Hydrogenovibrio crunogenus: one gene and its partner. The main gene of each other region encodes a partner of the protein of the gene in region 2 in a complex. Links are inferred from orthologs where the notes say so. Each region holds a gene or a part of one and is shown on either strand. Other genes may lie near its edges. The genes, in order: dnaX and dnaN.

The links.
Region 1: the proteins of dnaN (region 2) and dnaX are in contact, whole or in part, in a cryo-EM structure (PDB 8GIZ), measured with the Escherichia coli proteins. The link is inferred for Hydrogenovibrio crunogenus from one-to-one orthologs.

What each region holds. Positions count from the first base shown.
Region 1 is NZ_CP032096.1:594,284-601,391, reverse strand. What follows is about bases 1,378-4,354. They hold dnaX (DNA polymerase III subunit gamma/tau), read right to left. Parts: upstream 3,920-4,354; coding sequence 1,835-3,919; downstream 1,378-1,834. Other genes in these bases: GHNINEIG_RS02785 (YbaB/EbfC family nucleoid-associated protein), read right to left, coding at 1,495-1,824; recR (recombination mediator RecR), read right to left, coding at 1,378-1,473. In the rest of the region: argF (ornithine carbamoyltransferase), read left to right, coding at 1-805; more of recR, read right to left, coding at 880-1,377; GHNINEIG_RS02765 (DUF2202 domain-containing protein), read left to right, coding at 4,639-5,238; GHNINEIG_RS02760 (GGDEF domain-containing protein), read left to right, coding at 5,498-7,102. UniProt on the Escherichia coli protein: Part of the beta sliding clamp loading complex, which hydrolyzes ATP to load the beta clamp onto primed DNA to form the DNA replication pre-initiation complex.
Region 2 is NZ_CP032096.1:493-7,517, reverse strand. Bases 3,887-6,780 are described here. They hold dnaN (DNA polymerase III subunit beta), read right to left. Parts: upstream 5,940-6,780; coding sequence 4,833-5,939; downstream 3,887-4,832. Other genes in these bases: dnaA (chromosomal replication initiator protein DnaA), read right to left, coding at 6,114-6,780; recF (DNA replication/repair protein RecF), read right to left, coding at 3,887-4,732. Also shown: GHNINEIG_RS00035 (efflux RND transporter periplasmic adaptor subunit), read right to left, coding at 1-229; GHNINEIG_RS00030 (TolC family protein), read right to left, coding at 226-1,419; GHNINEIG_RS00025 (sensor histidine kinase), read right to left, coding at 1,535-2,875; GHNINEIG_RS00020 (response regulator transcription factor), read right to left, coding at 2,872-3,543; more of recF, read right to left, coding at 3,644-3,886; more of dnaA, read right to left, coding at 6,781-7,025. UniProt on the Escherichia coli protein: Confers DNA tethering and processivity to DNA polymerases and other proteins. Acts as a clamp, forming a ring around DNA (a reaction catalyzed by the clamp-loading complex) which diffuses in an ATP-independent manner freely and bidirectionally along dsDNA.

The DNA of each region.
Region 1 (7,108 bases), 600 kb from region 2 along the record:
GATCTTTGAACCGCTGAAAAACAAAACCCTTGCGATGATTTTTGAAAAATCTTCGACGCGAACACGCATTTCATTTGAAATTGGAATGAGCCAACTTGGCGGACACGCTCTATTCTTATCTCCTCGTGACACACAGCTAGGACGAGGGGAACCGATTGAAGACACTGCAAAAGTCATCTCCAGCATGGCTGACGGGATCATGATCCGTACTTTTGGACATGAAGTCGTTGAAAAAATGGCTGAGCATTCTCAAGTCCCTGTGATTAACGCTTTGACCGATGATTACCATCCTTGTCAATTGCTTGCCGACATGCAAACCTATTATGAACATCGCGGTTCAATTGAAGGTAAAACTGTCTTATGGGTTGGCGATGGCAACAATATGTGTCACTCATATATCAATGCGGCTAAACAATATGGCTTTAAATTGCGTATTTCTGCGCCTGAAGACTATGATCCAAACCCGAGCATTGTTGAGGCGAACCGGGCACATGTTGAAATAGTACGCAACCCAATGGATGCCGCAGAAAATGTTGACCTAATCGTAACCGATGTTTGGGCCAGCATGGGACAAGAAGAAGAACAGAAAAAGCGTGAAAAAGCATTCAAAGACTATCAAGTCAACACAGCCTTGATGAACCAGGCCAATCCAGATGCTTTATTTATGCATTGTTTACCGGCACACCGAGGTGAAGAAGTGTCTGCTGAAGTGATGGATGCGAAAGACAGTGTGGTTTGGGATGAAGCAGAAAACCGTCTTCATGCTCAAAAAGCATTGCTTGAATATTTAATGGCCAAGGCTTAAATTTTCTTAAGACCGTTTAATCTTATGCGCTCACTCGAGTTGGTTTAATCGAGCGCATAAGCTTAAACAGCTTCCTACACCGCTTTACGACCAGCAAATGCCTGACCTAAAGTCCCACTATCGATGTACTCTAACTCACCCCCTAAAGGAATCCCTTGAGCCAAGCGGGTTACAGAGATATTGAACTCTATCGCCATCTGCTGAATATAATGCGCGGTCGCCTCACCTTCCACTGTCGGATTCGTGGCTAAAATCAATTCTTGTATTTCACCTTGAGCCAATCTATCCCGTAAGATAGGCAGCCCAAGTTCATCGGGACCAACGCCATCAATCGGTGATAAATGTCCCATCAATACAAAATACTGACCTCTGTAGATACCTGACTGTTCAATCGCCACCACATCCGTTGGCATTTCAACGATGCACAGCTGATCCGCCTGTCTGGATTTTGATGCACAGACTCCGCATACTTCGGCTTCAGACAAGTTTCGGCACTGTTGACAGTACCCCACTTTTTCCAGTGCGGCTTCTATGGCAGATGCCAGACGATGACCATCTTGCTGGTGGTTTTGCAATAAGAAATAAGCCAAACGTTGAGCCGACTTTGGCCCAATGGTAGGCAACAACTTAAATGCATCGATTAATTCATTAATAACAGGGCTTTGCATGTAAAAAACTCGTTAACACCTTTAAAATGGCATCTTCATACCTGGCGGCAAATCGATTCCACCCGTTAGACCACCCATTTTTTCTTGTGTAGTTTCTTCAACACGACGTGCGGCACTGTTCACAGCAGCCGCAAACAAATCTTCCAACATTTCCTTGTCATCCATCAAGCTGTCATCAATCTCGACTTTAACAAGCTCATGCTTTCCCGTCATAACAACTTTTACCATGCCACCACCTGCTTCGCCTGGAATTTCCATCTTGGCGATTTCGTCCTGTGCTGCCTGCATATTTTTTTGCATTTCCTGGGCTTGCTTCATCAAGTTGCCCAAACCACCTTTTCCACCTAACATGGCTTCTCCTTTATGATTTAGTAATCGGTTGAATCGAAGATTCAATCACTTTCAAATTCAATGTTTGTATTAAATTCTGCACAATGGTGTCATTCTGAATGCTTTCTGCAGCATTCCCTTGCTTTGCCTTTGCTTCAGCAGCGAAATGCTTAGCCGGCGTCCAATGATCTTCCGGGTAGTTCACAAAAATCACCCGCACACCTAACTGTGCTTTCACTTGTTCTTCCAATCGCTGAAGGGCTAGTTCTGTTTTTGCATGCGCCTGCTCCGGATCAACGCTTAACGAGAGACTCTGAGTATCTCGCTTAATTAAAACCGACTGCCTTGCCAGCTCAGCGGCCATGCCCTCTAATTGTAGGTCAGCAATCAACGCAATCCAATCCGTTACTGACACCACACCAGCATCCATCTCACTTGATACGGCTGTCTCGGCGGTCTCAAAAGGCGTTTCCGATACAAAATTTTCTTGTGCATTCAAAGAAACGCTTTCGATTCCAGGCTGCTCAAATACAGGAGGGGTCGGTGATTCTTCTACCGTTTTTTGCATTGGACTACTGGAAGATACATGATGCGTAACCGCCTCCAGATTCGGCTCTATAGCTTCTTGCCGGTTTTCTGTAGCAACGGGTGTTGATTGATCCAATGGCTGGCGATTGACTACGACAGACTCAGGCACCTTCGCATCGTGACTCTCACGATGCTTGATTGGCGCTTCAGACTTTCCCAGCGTCGAATCTAACCTCGCTTTTAAATCCGCTAAATGATCCATTTCTTCAGAAGGTTGAGAAGCGACAGGCGAAGGAGCGGTCATTTGAGGCTCAGGCGTAGATACAGAAGGAGTTTCTATATGTTGAGGCGTTTCAATATCTGAACGAATTTGCTCTGTTGCGCCTTGCTGCACAGGCGGGACCACAGACTCATTTTGACCAGGCCTGGTTGTTGTTACACTCTCTGGACGATTCATCCCCTCTTCTGGCTTTTCATGCGCCATAGAAGACACCGTTTCAGTAAAAACCGGTTTAAAAGCCAGCATTCTCAAAAGAGACATCTCAAAGCCGATACGAATATCCGGAGCCAGTGCCATATCTTGTTTAGCCAGCAACGCAATTTGATATAACACCTGAATACGCTCTGGCGACAATTGTTGACTCAACTGTTGTAGCATTTCGACCTCAATTAAACTGCTTTCAGTCAAATCACCCAATACCTGCAACAGACTCATCTGATGCAAGGCTTCAATCAATTGTGCATTCAATGCTGTGTAATCCACCCCCATCAAGGCTAATTGTTGGATCACTTCTTTTAACTCATCTGCCGACTCATTAGCTAATGCAGATAGAATATTTAAGGTAAATTGTTGATCTACCAGCCCCAACATAGCTTGAACAGCATCGTATTGAACCTTTCCACCACCGTAAGCAATCGCTTGATCCAAAATACTTAAAGAATCCCTGGCAGACCCATCAGCGCTTTTGGCAATCATGGCCAATGCTGTTTCTTCAAAAGGGACTTGTTCTTGTTGCAAAATATAAGCTAAGTGCTGCTGAATCTGCGGCAGTGTTAATCGCATTAAGTTGAACTGCAAGCAACGAGAAAGAACGGTGATGGGTAATTTGTGAGGATCCGTTGTCGCCAACAAGAACTTGACATGTTCCGGTGGCTCTTCCAGCGTTTTCAACAAAGCATTGAAACTGCTCTTGGATAACATGTGAACTTCATCGATCAGGTAAACTTTGTAACGCCCTTGAACAGGAGCATACTGGACATTTTCCAATAACTCGCGTGTATCCTCGACTTTGGTTTTAGAGGCCGCGTCCACTTCAATCAAATCAACAAAACGCCCTTCATCGATAGACCGGCACGTGGAACAAACACCACAAGGTTTGGATGTAATGCCTTGCTCACAATTCAACGCTTTAGAAAAAATACGAGCAATCGTCGTCTTTCCAACCCCTCGTGTACCAGTGAACAAATAGGCATGATGCAATCTTTGCTGATCCAGCGCATTAGAAAGCGCCTGCATCACGTGAGTTTGTCCGACTAATTCAGAAAAGTTTTTCGGTCGCCACTTACGGGCTAAAACAGTATCAGTCACAAGTTAAGTTCTTAAGATTTGAAATAAGTCTATTTTAACGTGAAAAAGAAGGAATGCGAGTTTAATTAGATAAAGAATTTTGAACCGTTTTGCACGGGTAAATAGAAGAGGTGACCCTGCCCGCCTGATCTCGGCGCACGAATCAGAAGGTACCGTTGCTTCCTTCCGGACCTGGCGGGGTTCCCAACCTATCGTCGCGAGGGGACGAACAGAGCCACCCGTATCAATCATACACGAAGTAAGGCGTTATAAAACCCAGAACAACTAAATAATTGGAAAGAAAATACAAATAAATATTTAACGAAAAAGATAAATTTCAGAGGAGAAAATAGAGGTAACCTGCCCGCCTTACCTCGGCGCACGAATCAGAAGGTACCGTTGCTTCCTTCCGGACCTGGCGGGGTTCCCAACCTATCGTCGCGAGGGGACGAACAAGTTACCGCGTTGAATGATACACGAATTCTTCAAAATTTAAAGCCAATCCCTTGAAAAAATCCAAAAAAACACCCCCTTTTAGCGACCACTACAACTGACATCCAACTTTTTTCTGACTGTAATTAAAAGCGCACCCTATGAGCAACCCTATATAATCGTACTTTATCAGTACATCACAAAATTTTATACTTAGCGATAGAAAACTTTATATGTAAAATATTTACATTTATTTGAAAACCTTGATATGATGACACCCGAAAGAGCAAAAAACGAGGTAACAAGTTATGAAAAATGCACTTTTAAGTTTATTACTAACCAGTTTTTTAACCGCTTTAACAACTCAATCGCATGCCACAGATACATACATTGGGCAAATATCAAGTGATGAAGAAGCAGGCTTGCTTTACATGAGAGAAGAAGAAAAGCTGGCTCGAGATGTTTATCTAACCCTTTATGATCGCTGGGAAGTGAATATTTTCGAAAATATTGCCAAGTCTGAGCAAACGCATACAGAAACGATTAAATCGTTACTGGATAAATACGCACTGCCAGATCCAGTATTAGATGATTCAATTGGGATCTTTACGGATTACCACTTTACAGAGCTTTATGTCGCCCTAACAGACGCGGGATCAGAAAGCTATGAAGAAGCGCTTCGAGTGGGAATTCAGATTGAAGAACTAGACATTCGTGATATTGCTGAAAAAATCAGCAAAGTAGAAAATAACCCTGACATTGTCGAGGTTTACGAAAACCTAATGAAAGGCTCACGAAACCATTTGCGTTCATTCTGGCGTTTATTTGAAGAAAATAATTTGGTTTATGAACCACAATATATTTCAGAAGAAGAATTCTACGAAATCGTGAATTCTCCAATGGAATAAACCCCTAGGCTACTAACCTAGCCAAATTAACTCACTTGATGCAACAGGTGGGTTAATTAAATGATAGTTCCCCTTTTTAACCTGCTTCGGCAGGTTTTTTTATGCCTTCGTATGTATCAAGCAAACTAGCAACTCTTATTAGAGTTCAAAAAAAGACTCTTCCCTCTCTATAACACCCAATTCCAAGCCATGTATATTATTTTTTCAATCCCTAGTAATTATGCTAATATTTGAAGAAGTTATATAAAAAACTATAAATATGAAAACCAGTCTTATACATCCTCGTTTATTAATCCCCTTCTTACTTGTTCTCGCTTTTATAACAATAAGTCCGTCTATTTCTGCTTCAGAAACCGTAAAAGTCCAACTGCGCTGGTTACATCAATTTCAATTTGCTGGCTACTATATTGCCTTAGAAAAAGGCTATTACAAGGAAAAAGGGTTGAATGTCGAGTTGATTCCTGGTGGCCCTGATGCCTTAAAACCCATTGATGACGTCTTAAATGAAAAAGTGGATTTCGCCATCACCGGCTCAGGAGTCATCATTGATAGAATGGAAGGCAAGCCAGTCGTTGCGCTGGCTGCTATCATGCAAACATCACCCATCGTCTGGATTACTTTGAAATCATCACAAATCAGAACGCCACAAGATATGGCCGACCGTAAATTACTTATTATGCCTCCACCAGAAAGTGCCGAATTACTGACGATGTTGGCGTATGAAGGCATACCTAAAAACCGACTTAACATCCAAGATACCAGTTACCGAATTGAAGACCTTATTGACGGCAAGGCGGATGCTTATGATGGCTATATCTCCAATGAACCCTATTTTCTTAAACAACGAGGAATTGAATACAACATAATCAATCCAAAAGATTATGGTATCAACTTCTATAGTGACGTTCTAATTACAAGTGAAAAAATGGTTAAAAAGAACCCCACTTTAGTCAAAAACTTTAAGGAAGCCACATTACAGGGCTGGGAATATGCACTGAAGCATATAGAAGAAACCGTCCAACTAATCCATCAAAAATATGCACCGAATAAAACACTTAACCATCTTCGGTTTGAAGCGCAAACTTTAAAAAAATTGATTATGCCTGAACTGGTACAAATTGGACATATGAACCCAGGCCGTTGGAAATTTATTGCTAAAAGCTATCGTGATTTAAACATGACAACGGCTGACGGAAATCTAGATGGATTTCTCTTTAAAGACAATAAAAAAACAGATTACACTTTGGTTGCTGCAATTTCTGTTGCCAGTGCCATCTTACTCCTTATTGCATGCCTTATTATTTTTAAGTTTAGAAAACTTTCTCTCGATCTAAAGAAAAGCAACCAAATGCTCGAGGAGCTTGCCATCATTGACCAACTGACTCAAATAAAAAACCGACACGGCTTGTTTGAAGAAGCGTCTATTGTTCTGAGCCAAGCTAAGAGACACAACTCACCCTGTATTTTTTTAATGCTTGATATCGATAACTTCAAACACATTAACGACACCTATGGACACCCCGCTGGCGATGTCACTTTAATCAGTTTTGCCAAAACCATTTCAAAAAACAGACGTAAACATGATATCGTCGCGAGACTTGGTGGCGAAGAGTTCGGCATACTTCTAGTAGACACGAACTTAGAAGAAGCTAACAAAATTGCAAATACAATCCTCAAAAATATTCAAAACTTAACGATTCAAGTACCCAATACCGATGTTCAATTTTCAATTACTGCTAGCATAGGAATCGCTCCAGCAATAGGAACTCTAGAGGAATTTTGGCACCTTGCTGATAAAGCACTCTATCAAGCTAAGAACAACGGGCGTAATCAGATTGCTATCATGCAAGAAAATGACGAGTAAGAAGTC
Region 2 (7,025 bases):
AAGTCACCAGAAACGTTTGGTTCGGTGGCAGAATCGTTTCCCCTGGGTAGCTTCTTCCTGGAAAAGAAGAAAGGGCTTTTACGGGGGCGGTTTGAATGCCTAAGAAGGCCTGTTTTTCTGGCGCCAAGGTCAAGGAGTCGGCAGCATGCAGTTGCCAAGGCATCATCAAGCTGGTCACCCACAATAAAGTGTGCAGAAAAGTGGTTGAGGACAGATTTAAAAACTTCATTTTAGGCTCACTCCTAAGGCTTGATTCAGGTTAGAAATCGCCTCTAAGCGATTCAATTTGGCTAATTTAAAATTCAACTTATCTTCAAAATATTGCTGTTTCATCAACAGCAGGTTTTGAATAGAAGTCTCTCCTTTCTGATAGGCCATTTTGGCTAACTTCATGGCTTCCACCGATAAGGTGTTTTGTTGTTTTGATAAACGTTCTGATTTTTGGGCAGCAATCCAAGCTTCTTTCGCTTGAATTAGATTCAGTTGCAATTGTTGTTTTGCTCGGTTTTGGGCAATTTGACGTTGAGACACCGCTTGGCGTTGCTCTGCAATACGTGAAGGTGCTGTTGGGTCGACGCCAATAGGAAAGCTGACTTCTGCAATTAAAATGCTGTTGTCCGCAGTTTGTTTATCCCGTTCATTTTTCGCCCCCACATACACACTGGGGTTGCCACGTTGACTGGCTTTGGCCAATTCAAGCTTAGCTTGCTCGGCTTGAACTTGTGCTTGTAGCACTTTGTAATCCGGGTGTTGTTCCAGCGTGATGGTTTGCGACTCTAACGTTTCAGCCAAAGGAGAGGGTAGCTCGGTCTGTTGCGTCCATTGAGCATAGTGTTGCAAGGCGACTTGATAAGCGGCTTCTTTTTGAGCCACATTTTTTTGCGATTTAAATAACGCTTTTTGCGCCAGAAGCAAATCAAATTTTGGGCTTTCTCCGGCATCGACTTTTTGCGTGACTAATGCCACCAGTGCTTGACTTTGTTTTAAATCTTTATGAGCAAACTTAAGACGAATTTCGGCTTTTTTCGTTTGCCAGACCAATTGACGAAGTTGTTTGGAAGCCATGAGTTGGATTTGTTGTCGACCGACTTGGTTTAAGGATTGATAAGCCTCTCCGATGTGTTGACGGCTTCCTGATTGGCCGGGTAACCAAATTGGAAAGCGAGCGCCTCCTTCCCAGGATTCAAATCCTTGATTACCCGTTATGGAATCATTTTCATGCTTTAAATTCAGTGCAACGTCACCGGCAATCCAACTGTCGGCCGCGGATTGGTTAGCGCTAGACAATGCTTGGAAATCCACCAATTCCTGTTTTTGTGGCAATTGGTTGATGACCTTGGGCAGCAAGTCACTGTAAGTCACCGCCCAAACATTTGCACTTAAGGTGCATGCGCTTAAAAAGACCAGAGTAGCTTTCATTTAAAAGACCCTATGATTGATTGAATAAAGGTATCTTAAAGGATGAAACTGAATTGAAGCTGAAAAAAGTCATAAAAAAATAGCCAGGCCTGGTTATTTTTACAAAAATAACCTTTTAAAGGGTTAAGGTTACTTTTAAACCGCCTTTTTCGGAATTTCCAAATTGTAAGTCAATCGCATAGGCTTTAGCTGTTTGCTGCACAATGGAAAGCCCAATACCATGCCCGGCAATTGATTCATCTAATCTGTGTCCGCGTGTTTGAATTTCGGCAACTTTCTCGGAAGGCACCCCTGAGCCGTCATCTTCAATAATAATGACCGTTTTTGTTTTTCCGGTTGCTTCATCTAAAAGTCGTGTAAAAGTCAGGAATAGCTGGCTTTGCCCAAACTTGGCGGCATTATCCAGCAAGTTTCCTAGAAGTTCATAAGCATCTTCTTTTTCAATTGGCAAGGTATCGGGCGTATCGGGCGATTTTTGTAGATGAAGCTTTTTATCGGGGTACAACTGTTGAATTGACTGTGTCAGGTCTGGCAAGTCATCTAGCATTGAGAAAGGTTTTACCGAGGGGTTGCTGGCTGCTAGCCGTGCTTTCTTGAGTTCACTTTCAATACGGTTATGAATTTTTTGGGCTTGTTGTTTTAATGTCTTTTGTAGCTCTGGATGGTCTTTCATAGCCACATCATCCAGCAACTGGTAAATCATATTCAGTGGAGTTTTCAGACTGTGTGCTAAATTCGCATTCGACTGGCGTGATTGCTGCAATTGGTGACTGGCGCTGAGCATCGCTTGATTCAGATTTTCAATCAATTCGCTGACTTCGGTGGGATAGTCTTCCACCTTCAACTGAGAAGCATCCCCTTTGTGTAAGTTTTTCAGTGCTTGATGAATGGGGTCCAGTTGTTTAAAGCCTTTTCTCAATAAAGTCTTTTGTCCCCAGTAAAGCAGTAACAGTGTCATGAGAGCAAAAATTCCAATCAATATATCGAATATTTGAAGCGTTCGTTGGATCGGACTATGGTCTTCTGCCACATATAATGTTATGGGCTGTTGCTGATAAGTAGTCTGAAAACGTCGAACAAGGATTGTTCCTTCAACCGGCCCTTTGGTCTCATAATGACTGATTGTCTCAGTGCTGTTTTTAAGGAATAAAGGGTAATCTTGTAACGAATGTGATTTTAAAGTGTGATGGCCTAACTGAATGACGAAATAATGCCCGGAAAGGGGTTGAGCGTATATCGGATTGATGGCGTCATAATCAATGTCTGGCAAATCTTGTCCCGTTGACGCACGGTTGAGGTGTTTTTCAATCGACACCGTATCATGTTGCAGGCGAGTTAAAATATAGTCTTCCGTGAGGTGATGAATGGTAAAGACCGAGATCCACCAAAACACAAAAAACACCAGCAAAATACTGATGGAAAGTGACCAGTTAAGTTGTTTTTCTATCGACTTCATGCAGAAGGTTCTCCAACCAAACGATAGCCTTGGCCGCGTAAGGTTTCAATGGCAGTTTTCCCCATATATTGGCGCAGTTTTCGAATATAGACTTCAATTAAGTTGCTGTCTCTTTCGTGGTGCTGATCACCTAAGCGCTGCATTAAGATTTCTTTAGAGAAGACTCGGTTAGGGTTTGATAAGAACAGCTTGGCCAGCGTAAACTCAGTTTTAGTTAAAGAAAAATGCTGTTCTTTTACTTTGAGCTCTCGGGAGTCCAGATCCAGTTCATACTCTTGAAATCGTAAGCACTGGGGTTGAGATTGGGCAGGTCGTTTTAACAGTACTTCAATGCGGGCAATCAACTCTTCAAAGTGAAAGGGTTTCCCTAAATAGTCATCAGCGCCTTTTTTTAAGCCTTCTACACGCTCTTGCCAAGTGTTTCGGGCTGTTAAAATCAGAACCGGAGTTGTGTTCTGGTCAGCTCGAATTTCTTCCAAGACCTGAAGCCCAGATTTTTTGGGAAGCCCTAAATCTAGAATAATCAGGTCGTATTCATATTCATTGGTTAGATAAAGTGCTTCTTCGCCATCCATCGCAGTGTCTAAGATGTAATCTTGTTGGTTTAAATTTTTTTTGAGATTTTCGACCAGTAAGGCTTCATCTTCAACGAGTAATATCTTAGTCATAACCGTTTTGGGTGGCAAATAGAAAGGTTAAGCGTATTTTAAATCAGTCATGACGTCAATCTTTCTTAAGAAACAGCGTTCAAAAATTGCCAGGCCTGGCTCAGTGTTGTTCAGTGAGCTTGCCTTTTTGAATGTGCCAGATTTTGGCATTTTCTGGGTTTAGAACCGGAATTAAATCTTGTGCGGTACTGGTCAAGATATGTTGAATGTCCAGTAAGTTAAGTAGCTTCAATAAAGTCTCACGATGCTTTGCATCCAACTCCGCAGGTAAATCATCAATGAGCATAATTACGGGTTGTTGACTGTGTTGTTGGAACAAGGTGGCTTGCGCTAATAACAAGGCACAGACAAACAATTTTTGCTGCCCTCGTGATAAAGTCATTAACGCTTCTTGGCCGTTGAAGCGGAACTTGATATCAGCTCTATGACTGCCATATTGGGTATGGCCCTGTAAAGTGTCTTTGGCAAAATTGTCTGCCAGAAGTTGACGATAGCTTTCTGCTGTCTTTGGCCAACCGGGTCGATAATGGCATTCCGGGCTCACGGTGATTTCGGGCATTAATGCTTGGCAAAACTCGACAAGATAAGGTGTGAGTCGAGTGATATAGTCGGCTCGAATAACATCAATTTTTTCGGCGGCTTCAACCAGTTGAGCATCCCATAGTTGAATTTGCGGTGCAGGCAGTCTTTTTTTCAGCGCGTGATTTCGTTGTTTAAGGGCTCTTTGATAGTGGCGCCATACATGAATGAAATCGGCATGATGATGGAAACAGCCCCAGTCCATGAACTGGCGCCTTGCTTTTGGTCCTTCTTCCAGTAAACGATGGCTTTCGGGGGTGAGTAACTGAACCGGTAGTTTTGCTGACATATCTGCTTGTGTTTTCGCCGGTTCACCATCAATTTTCATGGTCACTTTGTCGGTAGCTCTTGCCAACCCAATTTTGTGAGTTCGACCCGCTTCAGTCAGCGTACAGAATACGACCATTTCGGTTTGGCCTTGTTGAATGAGCTGTTGCGGTTTTGCGGTTCGGAAAGAGCGACCGGAAGCCAGTGTCCAGATTGCTTCAATCAGTGCCGTTTTTCCAGCCGCATTGTCACCGACAATCAAATTTAAGCCGTCGCTGAAAGTTAAGGAAGCCTGTTCAATGTTACGAAAGTGTTGTAGCTGGAACTGAAGGATTTTAGACAAATCGGGTGCTCGAAGTGCGAACTAAATTAAAAAAGACAGCGAAACTGAAGACACACCCTTTTCACCTTTATATGTGTGATAAAGGGTGTGGAATGGATTTCTACAGACGCATTGGCATGATGACATGCTGGCAATGACAGGTTTCATTTTGGGTATCGACCATGCAACTGCTGTTGGCATCTTTCATATAAAGTGTCACCGCTTCTTCATGCATCGAGTTCAATACATCCAGCAGGTAGTTGACGTTAAAACCGATTTCCATTTCCGTGCCGTTATAATCAATCGCCATGTCTTCATGAGATTCATCCTGATCGGAGTTTTGAGCGTGCACCGCCAATAGGTTTTGGCTCAAGGCCAAACGGATTCCTTTAAATTTATCATTCGATAAAATCGCCGCACGCTGCAAGAGACTACGAAGTAATTCTCTATCTGTTTGGACCAGTTGGTCATTATGTTGTGGCAAGACGCGGTTGAAATCGGGAAAACGTCCATCCACTAGCTTACAGGTGAATACGGTTTCTTCAAATTGTACGGTCAGATAATTCTTAGCGAGCGAGAAAGCAATCAAATTGTCATCATCGCCAATCAACTTTTGAAGCTCTAAGACCCCTTTTCGAGGCAAAATAGCCTGAGTGGATGTCAGCCCTTCGGTTTCAAGCAATGTCGAACAGGTTGAAAGGCGGTGTCCATCTGTTGCGACCACTCGCAATGTTTGGTTGCTGATGTCAAACAACATACCGTTCAGATAAAAACGTACATCTTGGCTGGCCATCGCAAAAGCAGTATTGTGAATGATTTGTTTTAGCTGATTTTGTGCCATTGAAAATGACAGTTCGGTTTGTGTCAAATCAATGGTTGGGAAGTCATCTGCTGGCAGGGTTGAGAGTTTAAAGCGAGAGCGCCCGGCAGATAACTGGCAGCGCATTTCATCAAATTCCAGCAAAATGGTCAGGCCATCCGGTAACGAACGAACAATACTGATCAATTTCACCGCCGGTAAGGTGACGCTGAAATCTCCATCGCTGCTTTCCAACTCAGTCGATGCTCGTGTTTCAATTTCCAAATCCGAAGCAGTGACCGTTAAAGTGTTTTGGTTCACTTGGAACAGTATATTGGCCAAAATCGGCATGGTTTGACGTTTCTCGACTACCCCTCCGACTGTTTGTAACACTTTTAACAGATTCTCACGAGAAAGACTGATTTTCATCTCAATACCTTTAAATATTCTTTTTTGCTATGAAATTTTATGTTGGCTTTAATTATGCCAACATTTCCGACAATTATGTATAGAAACCTTTGAAAAATTTAAAATAAATTCGGTTCATCAACATGACGTTTGCATAAAACTTTTGTTTCGAGAGTTTCATGACTCGTAATCAAATTAATTCGTAATAATTCTAATCAAACTATTAAAGTCTTCTTCAATACGATGGTCGGTTTCTTTGAGTTCGTTTATTTTGCGCACGGCATGCAACACTGTGGTGTGATCACGACCGCCAAAAGCATCGCCGATTTCAGGTAAGCTATGACTGGTCAACTCTTTAGAAATGGCCATCGACATCTGTCTTGGACGAGCAATATTACGAGTTCTTCTCTTAGAAAGCAGGTCAGCCACTCGGATTTTGTAATAATCGGCGACGGTTTTTTGGATATTTTCCAAGGTGACCATTTTTTGTTGCAGTGCCAGTAAGTCTTTTAAAGCATCTTTCGCCAAATCAACCGTGACCAATTGTTGGGTAAACTGCGCAAATGCGCCCACACGTTTTAAGGCACCTTCCAGATCACGAACATTACCGCGTAGTCGTTTGGCGATGAAAAACGCGACTTCATCCGGCAGTAAGAAACCGAACTCAGCCGCTTTTTTCATTAAGATAGCCACACGCATTTCAAATTCAGGCGGTTCAACGGCAATGGTTAATCCCCAACCGAAACGCGACTTCAACCGATCTTCCAGACCATCCACTTCCTTTGGAAACCGATCACTGGTTAAGATAACTTGTTTGTTGCCTTCCAATAAGGTGTTGAAAGTGTGGAAGAACTCTTCCTGCGATTGTTCTTTTTTGGCAAAGAACTGAATGTCATCGATTAATAGCGCATCTAAAGAGCGGTAGAAGCGTTTGAATTCATCAATTTTATTATGACGGAGCGCATTGACCATATCAGCGACGAAGCGCTCTGAGTGAAGGTACACCACGCGAGCATTTGGATCACGACGCATCAATTCGTTCCCGATGGCATGCATTAAATGCGTTTTACCTAGCCCGACGCCGCCATAAATAAAGAATGGGTTATA